DNA from 3 places in the Streptomyces sp. NPDC005805 genome. Region 3 is predicted to be linked to each of the others. Evidence: riboswitches for the same ligand, from Rfam matches in the RefSeq annotation. Region 3 holds a riboswitch; each other region holds the start of a gene.
The links. Region 3 has a riboswitch for thiamine pyrophosphate ahead of thiO (glycine oxidase ThiO). Riboswitches for the same ligand answer to the same signal wherever they lie in the genome.
Positions count from the first base shown of each region.

Region 1: another riboswitch for thiamine pyrophosphate. It lies ahead of thiC (phosphomethylpyrimidine synthase ThiC); the one in region 3 lies ahead of thiO (glycine oxidase ThiO).
Region 2: another riboswitch for thiamine pyrophosphate. It lies ahead of ABZ457_RS14475 (thiamine ABC transporter substrate-binding protein); the one in region 3 lies ahead of thiO (glycine oxidase ThiO).

Region 1 covers NZ_JBEXXN010000001.1:251,037-256,055, forward strand. Annotated here, with positions in the region: gene ABZ457_RS01175 (helix-turn-helix domain-containing protein) at 1-414, shown strand, start outside; gene ABZ457_RS01180 (SsgA family sporulation/cell division regulator) at 563-994, shown strand; gene ABZ457_RS01185 (YibE/F family protein) at 1,048-2,433, opposite strand; TPP riboswitch at 2,505-2,636, shown strand; gene thiC (phosphomethylpyrimidine synthase ThiC) at 2,629-4,404, shown strand; gene ABZ457_RS01195 (hypothetical protein) at 4,503-5,019, opposite strand, start outside.
Region 2 covers NZ_JBEXXN010000021.1:35,527-40,545, reverse strand. Annotated here, with positions in the region: gene ABZ457_RS14485 (phosphatidate cytidylyltransferase) at 1-701, shown strand, start outside; gene rlmN (23S rRNA (adenine(2503)-C(2))-methyltransferase RlmN) at 781-1,887, shown strand; TPP riboswitch at 2,020-2,125, shown strand; gene ABZ457_RS14475 (thiamine ABC transporter substrate-binding protein) at 2,120-3,217, shown strand; gene ABZ457_RS14470 (iron ABC transporter permease) at 3,301-4,917, shown strand; gene ABZ457_RS14465 (ABC transporter ATP-binding protein) at 4,917-5,019, shown strand, end outside.
Region 3 covers NZ_JBEXXN010000016.1:71,693-76,711, forward strand. Annotated here, with positions in the region: gene metF (methylenetetrahydrofolate reductase [NAD(P)H]) at 1-475, opposite strand, end outside; gene thiE (thiamine phosphate synthase) at 657-1,358, opposite strand; gene ABZ457_RS11935 (Rv2175c family DNA-binding protein) at 1,432-1,797, opposite strand; gene ABZ457_RS11940 (FAD-dependent oxidoreductase) at 1,917-3,122, opposite strand; gene ABZ457_RS11945 (hypothetical protein) at 3,178-3,519, opposite strand; TPP riboswitch at 3,604-3,716, shown strand; gene thiO (glycine oxidase ThiO) at 3,714-4,946, shown strand; gene thiS (sulfur carrier protein ThiS) at 4,943-5,019, shown strand, end outside.

The DNA.
Region 1 (5,019 bases), on a different contig from region 3:
TCGATCTCGGACACCCCGTACGCGCCGGCGGTCGCCGAGTGGGCCGACTTCCGTGAGACCGGGCACGCCCACGCGATCGGCCAGTGCCTGCTCGGGCAGCTCGACGAGGCGGCCCGCCTCGACCATCTCGACCGGCACCCCGTGCAGCCGGTGACGCCCCACTCCGTGCGCGACCGCCCGGCCCTGCTGCGCCGGATCGCGCGCACCGGCCCCGGCCAGCCCTGCTTCGAGCGCCAGGAGTACGCGCTCGGGACCGTTTGCGCGGCGATACCGATCACTCTGGGTGACCTGCCCGCAACGGTGGCCATTTCGCTGCCCGTTCATCAAGAAGCGCGACTTCACCCGGCAGTTGAGCAGTTGCGGGCGGGAGTAAGTGGTCTGATGGGGTCACGCTGGTTCTCTATCAGTATCTGAAATATCACTCCTTGTGATCTGCTAGCGCTTCCAGCACGATGGCGTCAAGAGGGTCAAGAGGGTCGTTCCCGGCCATATTCCTGCGCCTCATCAGCACGCCAGCACGTCCGCACGTTCATGCAAGGCTTCATCTACTGCGAGGTATGTGATGCGCGAGTCGGTTCAGGCCGAGGTCCTGATGAGCTTCCTCGTCTCCGAGGAGCTCTCCTTCCGGATCCCGGTGGAGCTGCGCTATGAGACGTCCGATCCGTACGCGGTCCGGATGACGTTCCACCTGCCCGGCGACGCCCCGGTGACCTGGGCCTTCGGCCGGGAGCTGCTGCTCGACGGGATCAACGCGCCCAGCGGCGACGGCGATGTGCACATCGCGCCGACCGGGCCCGAGGCCCTCTCGGACGTGCACATCCGCCTCCGGGTGGGCGAGGACTCGGCGCTGTTCAGAGTCGGCGCACCGCCGCTGGTCGCCTTCCTCGACCGCACGGACAAGCTGGTGCCGCTCGGCGAGGAACTCGCCCTCGGCGACTTCGAGACCAGCCTGGAGGACGCGCTGGGGCGGATCCTCGCGGAGAACGCCGGCTGAGGCCGCCCCGGTCGCCGCTCCCCTCGGACGGCGGAACCCGCCGGCCGGACCGGCTACTTCTTGCGGCGGCGCCCACGGCCGCCCCGGGAGGCCGCCGCCGGGCGTCCACCGGAACCGGCCGTGTCCCCCGGCCGGTCCGCCGAGACGACCAGGGCGGCGAGCGCGGTGGTCACCGGCACCGAGGCGACGAGGCCGATCGAGCCGACCAGGGTCCGCACGATCTCCTCCGCCACCAGCTCGCTGGTCGCGACCGTGCCCACGCTCGACTGCGCGATCGAGAAGAGCAGCAGCAGCGGGAGGGCGGCGCCCGCGTACGCCAGCACCAGGGTGTTGACCACCGAGGCGATGTGGTCGCGGCCGATACGGATCGCCGCGCGGTAGAGGGCACGCGGCCCCTGGGACGGGTCGGCTTGGTGCAGCTCCCAGACGGCCGAGGTCTGGGTCACCGTCACATCGTCGAGCACACCGAGCGAACCGATGATCACACCGGCCAGCAGGAGGCCGCTCATGTCGATCTCCGGGTAGAGCCCCTTGATCAGACCGGTGTTGTCGTCCGTGTTGCCGCTGAGGCTGGCCCAGCCGATGAACAGGGAGCCGAGCAGGCCGATCAGCAGCAGCGAGATCAGGGTGCCCAGGACCGCCACCGAGGTACGGGCGTTGACACCGTGGCACATGTAGAGCGCGATCAGCATGATCGCGCTGGCCCCGACCACCGCGACGATCAGCGGATTCGACCCCTCCAGGATCGCCGGCAGGATGAACAGGGTCAGCAGCGCGAACGAGGCGGCGAGCGCGATCAGCGCCATCACCCCCCGCATCCGCCCCACCAGCACCACCACCACGGCGAAGATGCCGGCCAGCAGGGCCATCGGAACCCCGCGGTCCACATCGGTGACCGAGTACTGGAGGTCGCGGGGCGCGTCCGGCGCGTACGCCACCCGGACGCCCTGGCCCTCCGCCAACTGCCGTGGCGCGTCCGGCTGGACGATCTCCGTGAACTGACGGCCCTTGTCCTTGCCGCTGGTGACCTCGACGGTGGCCCGGCCGCACTCCCCCTGCTGGGCCCGCTCCGCCTCGCGGCCCTCGGGCGCGGTCGGGTTCTCGGTCGGCGGCACCTGCCCGGCGTTGACGTCGGCGCAGTCGACCCGCTCGACGCTCACCACCCTGCCCTGCTCGATCTGCCGGTCGAAGCCGACACCGGTCCGCTCGTGGCCGGGGGTGCTGCCCGGCCAGAGCACGGCCAGTCCGACGAGGACCGCCGTCGCGAAGGGGATCAGCACCGCGGCGATGACCTTGCGGAGGTGCTGGGAGACGGGCGCGACGGGCCCGTGCGCGTGGACATGGCCGACGGCGGCGTGGTGGTCGTGAGCGGCTCCCCGGGCGGGGGGAGCGCCGTCGTCGTGGCCGTGCGGATCGGGTGGCTGCGGCGAAGAGGTCACCGGCAGATCATCGCAAGAACGGGAGGGGCCCTCTGTTCAGCGCGCCAGACATGGCGTTAGCGTGGTGGCACCTTTGCACACGCGGGAGCTCGGAGCACCGGGCTGAGAGGGCGCTGACCTCCGTCGATCGGGACGGGAAGCTGCGCCGACCGCCGAACCTGTTACCGGGTAATGCCGGCGTAGGGAGTAGGTCTCATGACCGTATCGGACGCACGCACGCCTGCCTCCAACCAGAACGACGAGGCCGGGAAGTCCATCGGCTGGCACAAGGGTTACGTCGAGGGCTCCCGCCCCGACATCCGGGTGCCGGTGCGCACAGTGCATCTCACCAACGGCAAGGACGTCACGCTCTACGACACGTCCGGGCCCTATACCGATCCCCAGGTGGAGACCGACGTCCGCCGCGGGCTGCCTCCGCTGCGCGACAACTGGATCATCGCGCGCGGCGACACCGAGGAGTACGCGGGCCGCCCCGTGCGCCCCGAGGACGACGGCATCAAGCACACCTCCCCGCGCGGCGGGCTGCGGAACCTGGACGCGGTCTTCCCCGGCCGTCCGCGCCAGCCCCGGCGCGGCCGCGGCGGGGCCGCGGTGACCCAGCTCGCGTACGCACGCCGGGGCGAGATCACGCCCGAGATGGAGTACGTGGCCGTCCGGGAGAACGTGGCGCCCGAGGTGGTGCGGGAGGAGATCGCGGCCGGCCGGGCCGTGCTGCCCGCCAACGTCAACCACCCGGAGATCGAGCCGATGATCATCGGCAAGCGGTTCCTGGTGAAGGTCAACGCCAACATCGGCAACTCCGCCGTCACCTCCTCCATCGAGGAGGAGGTCGAGAAGATGACCTGGGCGACCCGCTGGGGCGCCGACACGGTCATGGACCTGTCCACCGGCCGCAATATCCACACCACCCGCGAGTGGGTGCTGCGCAACTCCCCGGTGCCCATCGGCACCGTGCCGCTGTACCAGGCCCTGGAGAAGGTGGACGGCCGGGCCGAGGACCTGACCTGGGACATCTACAAGGACACGGTCATCGAGCAGGCGGAGCAGGGCGTCGACTACATGACGGTGCACGCCGGTGTGCTGCTGCGCTATGTCCCGCTCACCGCGCGCCGCAAGACGGGCATCGTCTCCCGCGGCGGCTCGATCATGGCCGCGTGGTGCCTGGCGCACCACAAGGAGTCCTTCCTGTACGAGAACTTCGAGGAGCTCTGCGAGATCCTCGCCGCGTACGACGTGACGTACTCCCTCGGCGACGGCCTGCGGCCCGGCTCGATCGCGGACGCCAACGACGAGGCGCAGTTCGCCGAGTTGAGGACGCTCGGCGAGCTGAACACCATCGCCAAGCGGCACAACGTGCAGACCATGATCGAGGGCCCGGGCCATGTCCCGATGCACAAGATCAAGGAGAACATCGACCTCCAGCAGGAGATCTGCGAGGAGGCGCCGTTCTACACCCTGGGCCCGCTGACCACCGATGTCGCCCCGGCGTACGACCACATCACCTCGGGCATCGGCGCGGCCATGATCGCCTGGTGGGGCACCGCGATGCTCTGCTACGTCACCCCCAAGGAGCACCTGGGGCTGCCGGACCGCGACGACGTGAAGACCGGTGTGATCACCTACAAGATCGCGGCGCACGCGGCGGACCTGGCGAAGGGGCACCCGGGCGCCCAGGAGTGGGACGACGCGCTCTCCGACGCCCGCTTCGAGTTCCGCTGGGAGGACCAGTTCAACCTGGCCCTCGACCCGGACACGGCGCGGGAGTTCCACGACGAGACGCTGCCCGCGGAGCCGGCGAAGACCGCGCACTTCTGCTCGATGTGCGGGCCGAAGTTCTGCTCGATGAAGATCTCCCAGGACATCCGGCGCAAGCACGGCGGCAGCCAGGAGGAGATCGAGGCGGGGATGGCGGAGAAGTCCGCGGAGTTCGCCGCGGCGGGCAACCGGGTCTATCTGCCGCTGGCGGACTGACCGGCGCACCGGGCCCCGGGGGAGCCGCCGCCTCCGGCCCCGTCTCCGGCCCCGGCACCGGCCGCCGCCCCGCCGCGACCTGGGCGGGGCGCGGGCGGTCAGTCCGGCTGGTGTTCCGGGCCGCCGAAGTCGGGGCTGGAGAAGTCCGGGCTGCTGAAGGTCGGCCGGCGGTCCGTGCTCCGGCCCTCGGCGGGGCTGGAGAAGTCCGGACCGCTGTAGCCGATCTTCGGTATCCGGCTCGTGGAACGCGGCGGGTCCACGGCCGTCTTCGCGGGCCGCTGCTCCGCGAGGGCCGCGCGCAGGAAGGGCAGCATGCCCCGGTGCAGCAGCGCTTCGCACCAGGCGTCCCGGGCGAGGGCCACCTCCTCGGGCACCCGGTCCGGCCCGCCGCCGTCGGCGACATGGCTGGCGTCGTTGCGCAGCGCCGTGAGCAGCAGGGCGACGGCGGCCACCAGGATCGCGGCGGCGGTGAGCGCGCCGAACACCCAGCCGGTCGACAGCAGGGTGTCGGCGAAGGGCGGCGGCGGGCTGAGCATCTTCAGCAGATAGCCGACGATCAGCAGGATCGCCGCCGCGGTGCCGGCCAGTAGCGGGGCGAGGACGGCGGCCACCGCC
Region 2 (5,019 bases), on a different contig from region 3:
CCGTCGTCGTCGGGCTGTGGGAGCTCACCACCCGCCTCCAGGAGCGCAAGCAGATCAAGGCGCCGCTGGTGCCCCTCGCCGTCGGCGGCGCGGCCATGGTGGTGGCCGGCTACCTCCGGGGGGCGGAGGGCGCCTGGGTGGCCATGGCGCTGACCGCGCTCGCCGTCCTCGTGTGGCGGATGACCGAACCGCCCGAGGGCTACCTCAAGGACGTCACGGCCGGTGTCTTCGCCGCCTTCTACGTCCCGTTCCTGGCCACCTTCGTGGCGATGATGCTCGCCGCCGACGACGGCCCGCAGCGGGTGCTCACCTTCCTGGTGCTCACCATCGTCAGCGACACCGGCGCGTACGCGGTCGGCTGGCGCTTCGGCAAGCACAAGCTCGCCCCGCGCATCAGCCCCGGGAAGACCCGCGAGGGGCTGCTCGGCGCGGTGGGCTTCGCGATGGCGGCGGGCGCGCTGTGCATGCAGTTCCTGGTGGACGGCGGCGCCTGGTGGCAGGGCCTGCTGCTGGGTCTTGCGGTGGCGGCCAGCGCGACGCTGGGCGACCTCGGCGAGTCGATGATCAAGCGCGACCTGGGCATCAAGGACATGGGCACCCTCCTCCCCGGCCACGGCGGCATCATGGACCGCCTCGACTCCCTCCTGCCGACCGCGCCCGTGGTCTGGCTGCTCCTAGTGATCTTCGTCGGCACGGGCTGACCTGCGCTTCTGTGGGCGAGGGCCCGTCGTCCACAGGGCGGCGGGTCCTCACTCTCATCTCTGCGACACTGGTAGCACCATGCCCAAGCCCGGAGAACTCACTTTCGTCGCGCCCCGCGGAGCCAAGAAGCCGCCGCGGCACCTCGCCGACCTCACGCCCGCCGAGCGGAAGGAGGCCGTCGCCGCGATCGGCGAGAAGCCGTTCCGCGCAAAGCAGTTGTCGACGCACTACTTCGCCCGGTACGTGCACGACCCCGCGCAGTGGACCGACATCCCCGCCGCCGCCCGCGAGAAGCTCGCCGGGGAGCTGCTGCCCGACCTGATGTCGGTCGTCCGCCATATCTCCTGCGACGACGACACCACCCGCAAGACCCTCTGGCGCCTGCACGACGGCACCCTCGTCGAGTCCGTGCTGATGCGCTACCCGGACCGGGTCACCATGTGCATCTCCTCGCAGGCCGGCTGCGGGATGAACTGCCCGTTCTGCGCCACCGGCCAGGCCGGGCTGGACCGCAACCTGTCCACGGCCGAGATCGTGCACCAGATCGTCGACGGCATGCGCGCCCTGCGCGACGGCGAGGTCCCCGGCGGCCCCGCCCGGCTGTCGAACATCGTCTTCATGGGCATGGGCGAGCCGCTGGCCAACTACAAGCGGGTCGTCGGCGCCATCCGCCGGCTCACCGACCCCGAGCCGGACGGCCTCGGCCTCTCCCAGCGCGGGATCACCGTCTCCACCGTCGGCCTGGTGCCGGCCATGCTGCGCTTCGCCGACGAGGGCTTCAAGTGCCGCCTCGCCGTCTCCCTGCACGCCCCCGACGACGAGCTGCGCGACACCCTGGTGCCGGTGAACACCCGCTGGAAGGTCCGCGAAGTCCTCGACGCGGCCTGGGAGTACGCGGAGAAGTCCGGCCGCCGCATCTCCATCGAGTACGCCCTCATCCGGGACATCAACGACCAGGCCTGGCGCGGTGACCTCCTCGGCCGCCTCCTCAAGGGCAAGCGGGTGCACGTCAACCTGATCCCGCTCAACCCGACCCCGGGCTCCAAGTGGACCGCCTCCCGTCCCGAGGACGAGCGGGCCTTCGTCGAGGCGATCGCCGCGCACGGCGTCCCGGTCACCGTCCGGGACACCCGCGGGCAGGAGATCGACGGGGCGTGCGGGCAGCTCGCGGCCCACGAGCGCTGAGGCCCCCGGCCCGGCCGGGGCCCGGCGAAGGTGGCTGATACTGTGCGCCCTGTACGTTCGCACAGATGAACAGCGGCTGAGCGGACGACCCCGTTCGCGCCGGAGCACGGCGCGGACGGCCGACACAACGAAACATTCCGACAGGGGAGCGCACCACAGCGCTGAGAGTGCGGCACGGCCGCAGACCCTCGGACCTGATCCGGGTCATACCGGCGTAGGGAGTCAGCACACCATGAACAGCCAGCTTCGCCGTGCCGTCGGCACGGCCCTCGCCGCCGCCCTGGGCATCACCTCCCTCGCGGCCTGCGGCAACGGCTCCGAGGACAAGGGCAGCGGCGACGGGGCCGGGTCCAAGACCGTCACCCTGGTCACCCACGAGTCCTTCGCGGCCTCCGAGGCCGTCCTCAAGGAGTTCACCAAGCGGACCGGCTACACCGTGAAGATCCTCAAGAGCGGGGACGCCGGCACCGCGCTCAACAAGGAGATCCTCACCAAGGGCTCCCCGCAGGGCGACGTCTTCTTCGGCGTCGACAACACCCTGCTCTCCCGCGCCCTCGACAACGACCTGTTCACGCCCTACGAGGCGAAGGGCCTGGACCGCGTGGCGCCCGAGGTGCAGCTTGACAAGGACAAGCACCGGGTCACGCCCGTCGACACCGGCGATGTCTGCGTCAACTACGACAAGAAGTACTTCGCGGAGAAGAAGCTCGCCCCGCCGAAGACCTTCGCCGACCTCGCGAAGCCCGCGTACAAGAACCTCCTGGTGGTCGAGAACGCCGCCACCTCCTCGCCCGGACTCGGCTTCCTGCTGGGCAGCGTCGGCGCCTTCGGCGAGGACGGCTGGCAGGACTACTGGAAGAAGCTGAAGGCCAACGGCGTCAAGGTCGTCGACGGCTGGGAGCAGGCGTACAACGAGGAGTTCTCCGGCTCGGCCGGCGGCAGGAAGGCCGGGGCGGACCGCCCGCTCGTCGTCTCCTACGCCTCCAGCCCGCCCGTCGAGGTCCTGTACGCGGAGCCGCAGCCGAAGGAGGCGCCCACCGGCGTCGCCACCGGGACCTGCTTCCGGCAGATCGAGTTCGCGGGCCTGCTCGACGGCGCGAAGAACGAGAAGGGCGGCAAGGCGCTCCTGGACTTCCTGGTCTCCAGGACCTTCCAGGAGGACATGCCGCTCAACATGTTCGTCCACCCGGTCGTCTCCGACGCGAAGCTGCCCGAGCTGTTCACCGAGCACGGCGTGGTCGTGGACGAGCCCGAGACCGTCGCGCCCGCCACGATCGCCGGCAAGCGCGAGCAGTGGGTCCGGTCGTGGTCCTCGCTCGTCCTGAAGTAGACCCCGCCACGGACCGGGGCCCGGGCCGCGAGCCCGGCCCCGGGCCGGGCTGGCGCCGGGGGAGCGTGGCCCGGCTCGCGCTGATGGCCGGGCCGGTCGCGTTCTTCGCGGTCTTCTTCGCCTACCCGGTCACCGCCATCGTCGGCCGCGGCCTGCACGCGGACGGGGCCTGGCACCTGGACCGGATCGGCGAGGTGGTCACCCGCCCGGACATCCTGTCCGTGCTGTGGTTCACCACCTGGCAGGCTCTCGCCTCCACCGCGCTCACCCTGCTGATCGCCCTCCCCGGCGCCTACGCCGTCGCCCGGCTCGACTTCCCCGGCAGACGACTGCTGCGGGCCGTGATCACCGTGCCGTTCGTGCTGCCGACGGTGGTCGTCGGCACCGCCTTCCTCGCCCTCGTCGGGCGCGGCGGGCTGCTGGACGAGCTGTGGGGCGTCCGCCTGGACACCACGGTCTGGGCGATCCTGCTGGCGCACGTCTTCTTCAACTACGCCGTGGTGGTGCGCACGGTCGGCGGGCTGTGGGCCCAGCTCGACCCCCGGCAGGAGGAGGCCGCGCGGATGCTGGGCGCCGGGCGGTTCCGGGCCTGGCGGACGGTGACCCTGCCCGCGCTGGCCCCCTCGCTGGCGGCGGCCGCGCTGATGGTCTTCCTGTTCACCTTCACCTCCTTCGGCATCGTGCAGATCCTCGGCGGGCCCACCTTCGCCACCCTGGAGGTGGAGATCTACCGGCAGACCGCCGACCTCCTCGACCTGCCGACCGCGGCCGTCCTCACCCTGGTGCAGTTCGCCGCCGTGGGGGCGGTCCTCGCCGTGCACGCGTGGACCGTCCGGCGCCGGGAGAGCGCCCTGCGGCTGGTGGACCCCGCGCGCACCGCGCACCGGCCGCGCGGCGCGGCGCAGTGGGCGCTGCTCGGGGGAGTGCTGGCGACCGTGCTGGTGCTCCTCCTCGCCCCGCTCGCCGTGCTGGTCGAGCGGTCCTTCGACACCCCCGCCGGCTACGGCCTGGACTACTACCGGGTGCTGACCGAGGTCGACTCCCGGGGCGGGGTCTTCCTCGTCCCGCCGATCGAGGCGGTCGCCAACTCCCTCCGGTACGCGCTGGCCGCGACCGCGATCTCCGTCACGGTCGGCGGGCTGGCCGCCGCCGCGCTCACCCGGCGGGCCGGGCGGCTGGTGCGCGGCTTCGACGCGCTGCTGATGCTGCCCCTCGGCGTCTCGGCGGTGACCGTCGGTTTCGGGTTCCTGATCGCCCTCGACGAACCGCCGCTGGACCTGCGGGCCTCCTGGATCCTGGTGCCGCTCGCCCAGGCCCTGGTCGGGGTGCCGTTCGTGGTGCGGATCATGCTGCCGGTGCTGCGGGCCGTGGACACCCGGCTGCGGGAGGCGGCGGCGGTGCTGGGAGCGTCCCCGCTGCGCGCCTGGCGGGAGGTGGATCTGCCGCTGGTGCGGCGGGCGCTGCTGGTCGCCGCCGGGTTCGCGTTCGCCGTGTCGCTGGGCGAGTTCGGGGCGACGGTGTTCATCGCCCGACCCGACAACCCGACCCTGCCCGTCGCCGTCGCACGGCTGCTCGGGCGGCCCGGGGAGCTGAACTACGGGCAGGCGATGGCCCTGTCGGTGATCCTGATGGTGGTCTGCGCCGTCGCCCTGCTCCTCCTCGAACGCATCCGTCCCGACAAGACCTCCGGGGAGTTCTGATGGCGCTGCTGGAACTGGCGGACGTGACCGTGCGGTTCGGCGGGCGGACCGCGCTGGACGGGGTGGACCTGGAGGTCGCCGAGCACGAGACCGTGTGCGTCC
Region 3 (5,019 bases):
CGACGCCGACGCAGAAGTCCCCGGCCTCCTTGATGAGGGAGACCAGCTCGGCCGCGTAGGTCACGCCCTCGGGGTGCTTCTCCCAGTCGGCCATCGGGTCGCCGGGCGGGTCGCCGCGCAGGGCCAGGATGTTCCTGATCCCGGCGTCCGCATACTGGCCGATCATGTTCCGCAGTTCGGCCACCGAGTGGCCGACGGCGGTGAGGTGCGCGACGGGCGTGAGGGTCGAGTCGGCGGCGATCTTCTGGGTGGCCTTCACCGTGCCGCCGCGGGTGGAGCCCCCGGCGCCGTAGGTGACGGACACGAAGTCGGGGGCGACCGCCTCGACCCGGCGCAGGGCGTTCCACAGGTTGCGCTCGCCCTTGTCGCTCTTGGGCGAGTAGAACTCGAAGGAGTACGTCGTCTCGCCGGTGGCGAGCATGTCGCGCACGGTGCGGGCGCGATCGGTCCGGGTGGAAGCAGTGCCGAGGGCCATACCGGCAGGTTAGCCAGGCGAGCGGGGCCGCCCAACCGGATCAGGGCTTTTTGTCATGATTGGCCGGTCTCTTGTCCACCAGTCGGACAGCCGTGAGACGAGCGCGCCGCCATCCGGACGGCAGCGGGGCCCGACCGCGGCTCCGCCGGGACCCGGCCGGCGGGTGCCGGGGGCGGCCCGGTCAGCCCAGCCGCGCCCGGATGCGCTTCGCCAGCTCGGCGGTGGCCGCGCCCGGGTCGTCCGCCTCGGTGATCGCCCGGACCACGACGACCCGGCGCGCGCCCGCGTCCAGCACCTCGTCCAGGTTGGCCGCGTCGATCCCGCCGATGGCGAACCAGGGGCGGTCCGTGCCGAGGGCGGCGGCGTGGCGGACGAGGCCGAGCCCGGGGGCGTGCCGGCCGGGCTTGGTGGGGGTGGGCCAGCACGGCCCGGTGCAGAAGTAGTCGACGCCCGGCTGGGCGGCCGCCGCGTCCACCTCGGCCTCGGCGTGCGTGGACCGCCCGATCAGGACCCCCTCGCCGAGGATCGCCCGCGCGGCCGGGACGGGCAGGTCGCCCTGCCCCAGGTGCAGGACGTCGGAGGCGGCGGCGTGCGCCACGTCGGCGCGGTCGTTGACCGCGAGGAGTCTGCCGTGGCGGCGGCAGGCGTCGGCGAACACCGCCAGGTGCTCCAGCTCCTCGCCCGCCTCCATGCCCTTGTCGCGCAGCTGCACGATGTCGACGCCCGCGGCGAGCACGGTGTCGAGGAAGTCGGCCAGGTCGCCCTGACGCCGGCGCGCGTCGGTGCAGAGATAGAGCCGCGCGTCGCCGAGCCGCTCACGGGCGGACGGGCGGGCGGAGGCGGCCGCGGACGGGGATGCGGTGGAGGCCGTGGACATGGACATGGGTGGTTCCCCCCGGGGTGGAGTGGTGCGCCCGCCGGCCCGGAGCGGGCCGGCGGGCGGTCGGTGCGGTGTGTCAGACGGCCAGCGCCTGGGCCCGGCGCTTCACCTCCGTGCCGCGGTTCTCACTCAGCGCCTGCGCCGGGGTGCCCGGCAGGCTCGGGTCCGGAGTGAACAGCCACTCCAGCATCTCCTCGTCGGTGAAGCCGTCGTCCCGCAGCAGGGTCAGGGTGCCGGAGAGGCCCTTGACCACCTTGGTGCCGTCGATGAAGGCGGCGGGCACCTGCAGTGTCCGGTTCTCACCACGGCGCACGGCGATGAGCTGGCCCTCCTTGACCAACTGCCGCACCCGCGTCACCTCGACATCGAGCTTTTCCGCGATGTCCGGCAGGTGGAGCCAGGCGGGGACGAGAGCATCGATCTTTGCGTCAATCTCGGTCACGGGTCCAAGCCTGCCATCCCCGACCGGCAGCCGGTAGCCGACGGCCTGCGGGCGGGGCCCCGATCCGCCGGACAGCCCCCACGCCCCGATCAGCCGGGACCGACCGCCCCCACCGGCCCCTACGCGAGGACCGCCGTCTTCAGCGGGACCAGCGGGTCCGCCGCCCGGGCCGGGGCCAGCCGGGCGCCCGAGGCGATCAGCCTGCGCCCCTGGGCCAGGTCGCGCGGCCGGTCGACGGCGAGGAGGGCCACCAGGGCGCCCTCGCGCAGCCAGAGCGCCGACCACTGCGCGTCCCGCTCCGGGTCGCCGCGCCACAGCAGGGTGTCGGCGGCCGGGTGGTGCCCGGCGTACTGGACGAAGCGGCCGAACTGCTCGGACCAGAAGTACGGGACCGGGTCGTACGCCTCCGGCTCCCCGCCGGTGACCGCCGCGGCCACGGTCCGGGGGCCCTGGAGGGCGTTGTCCCAGTGGTGCACCAGGAGCCGGTCGCCGTAGCGGGCGGACGGGTAGGAGGCGCAGTCGCCCACCGCGTAGACATCGGGGGCCGAGGTGCGCAGACGGCTGTCGGCGACCACCTCCCCGGCCGCGCCCAGCGCGATGCCGCTCCCCGCGAGGGCGCCGGTCGAGGGCCGGGCGCCGATGCCGACGACCACGGCCCCGGCCGGGATCCGGCGCCCGGACGCGAGGAGGACCGCGCCCTCCTCCACGGCCGCGACCCGTTCCCCGGTGAGGAGCCGGACGCCCGCCTCCGCGTACCAGCGGGCCATGGGCGCGGCGGCCTCGGCGGGCAGGGACCCGGCGAGCGGCCGGTCGGCGGCCTCCACCACGGTGACCGCGCAGCCCGCCTCCCGGGCGGCGGTGGCGAACTCGGCGCCGATCCAGCCCGCCCCGACCACCACGATCTCGTGCCGGCGCTCCAGCACCGGGCGCAGCCGGTCGGCGTCGTCGAGGGTGCGCAGCAGATGGACGCCGGGGACGCCCTCGGCGCCGGGCAGGGACACGGGTTCGGCGCCGGTGGCCAGCACCAGCACGTCATAGGGGACGGGCCCGGCCTCGGTGTCGACCTCGTGGTCCCCGGGGCGGACGCCGGTGACCTCGCAGCCGAGGCGGAGGTCCACGCCGAGTTCGTCGAAGTCGATGTCGAAGGCGGAGCTCTCGGCGGTGCCCAGCAGGATCGCCTTGGACAGGGGCGGGCGGTCGTAGGGCTGGTGGGGTTCGGCGCCGATCAGGACGACCTCGCCCCCGAAACCGGCCTCGCGCAGGGCGACGGCGCTCTGCACACCGGCCATCCCCGCGCCGACGACGACCACCCGCCGCTCGTTCATCCGCTCGCCCGCCGTCCGCTCGTCCACCCGGCCACCCTAACGATCTGACGCTCCATCAGGAGAGCGGTTCCTCGACGACGCTGGTGCCGCTGCCCTCCCGGGACTCCCACTCCCAGCTCTCGTCCAGCCGCACCCGCCCGTCCGGCAGCTCACTCGCGGTGGAGACGCAGTGCCCGGAGGAGGTCGTGCCGTCCGTCCTCAACTGCACATAACGGAAGTCGAGCCGGTCGCCCTCCCGGGTCCCGACGAGGTGGCCGCGCACCACGTCCCCGCCCGCGTACTCGGCCCAGACCCGCCCGCTCTCCTCGTGGTAGGTGAACCGGGTGCGGGTGCCGACCTGCCCGGGGGCCTGGTCGGCGACGGGGACGAGCACCAGCCCGTCGAGCGATCTCACCATGCGGTCGCGCCTCCTGTGCCGTGGTCCCCGCGGCCCGGCGGCTCCCTTACCGGGGCCGGGGACGGGGCGTTAGGGTGGCCACCGTAAGGCACTCGCGGGAGCCCGGACGCACCGGGCTGAGAGGGGGGCTGGCCGGCCCCCGACCGTACGAACCTGATCCGGGTCATGCCGGCGAAGGGAGGGGCTGGACACCCATGTCCCGTACAGCGGACACGGACACAGCGGACACGGACACGACGACCGCGGCGGACGCGGCGATCACGGCGGACGCGGCACGCGCGCCGGACGTCCTCGTCGTCGGCGGTGGCGTCATCGGGCTGGTGACCGCCTGGCGCACCGCGCAACGCGGGCTCACCGTCACCGTCGTGGACCCCGAACCGGGCGGCGGGGCCGCCCAGGTCGCGGCGGGCATGCTCGCGGCCGTCACCGAACTCCACTACGGCGAGCAGACCCTGCTCGCGCTCAACCTCGAATCGGCCCGCCGCTACCCGGCGTTCGTCGCGGAGCTGGAGGAGGCGAGCGGCCAGGACACCGGCTACCGGTCCTGCGGCACCCTCGCCGTGGCCCTGGACGCGGACGACCGGGCGCATCTGCGGGAACTGCACGCGCTCCAGACCCGCTCCGGCCTCACCTCCACCTGGCTGACCGGGCGCGAGTGCCGGCGGCTGGAGCCGATGCTCGCGCCCGGGGTGCGCGGCGGGCTGCGCGTCGACGGGGACCACCAGGTCGACCCCCGGCGGCTCGCCGCCGCCCTGGTCACCGCCTGCCGCCGGGCGGGCGTCGGCTTCGTGCGCGGCTGGGCGGAGCGGTTGACGGTGGCGCACGACCGCGCCACGGGTGTGGTCCTCGCCGACGGGACCGCGCTGGCGGCCGGCCGGGTGGTGCTCGCGGGCGGCAGCCTCAGCTGCCGGCTCGGCGGGGTGCCGCCCCAGGCGCTGCCCCCGGTGCGCCCGGTCAAGGGCCAGGTGCTGCGGCTGGAGGTGCCCCGCGCGTACGCGCCGTTCCTCTCCCGGACGGTGCGGGCGGTGGTGCGCGGCAGCCATGTGTACCTGGTGCCCCGCGAGTCCGGCGAGCTGGTCGTCGGGGCCACCAGCGAGGAGCTGGGCTGGGACACCACGGTCACGGCCGGCGGGGTCTACGAACTCCTCCGCGACGCCCATGAGCTGGTGCCCGGGATCACCGAACTCCCGCTGGTCGAGACCCGCGCGGGGCTGCGGCCCGGCTCCCCCGACAACGCCCCGCTGCTGGGGCCGACCGCGCTGCCCGGACTGCTGCTGGCCACGGGTCACCACCGCAACGGCGTGCTGCTCACCCCGGTGACCGGCGATGTCCTCGCGACCGTCCTCACCGACGGCGAACTGCCCGCGCACGCACGGCCGTTCGGCCCCGGCCGCTTCGCCCCCGTACGACAGGAACAGCCCGTATGAACACCCCCGAGAACGCACCCCCGGCCCCCGCCGCCTCCCCGACGGTCTCCGTGACCGTCTCCGTGAACGGCGA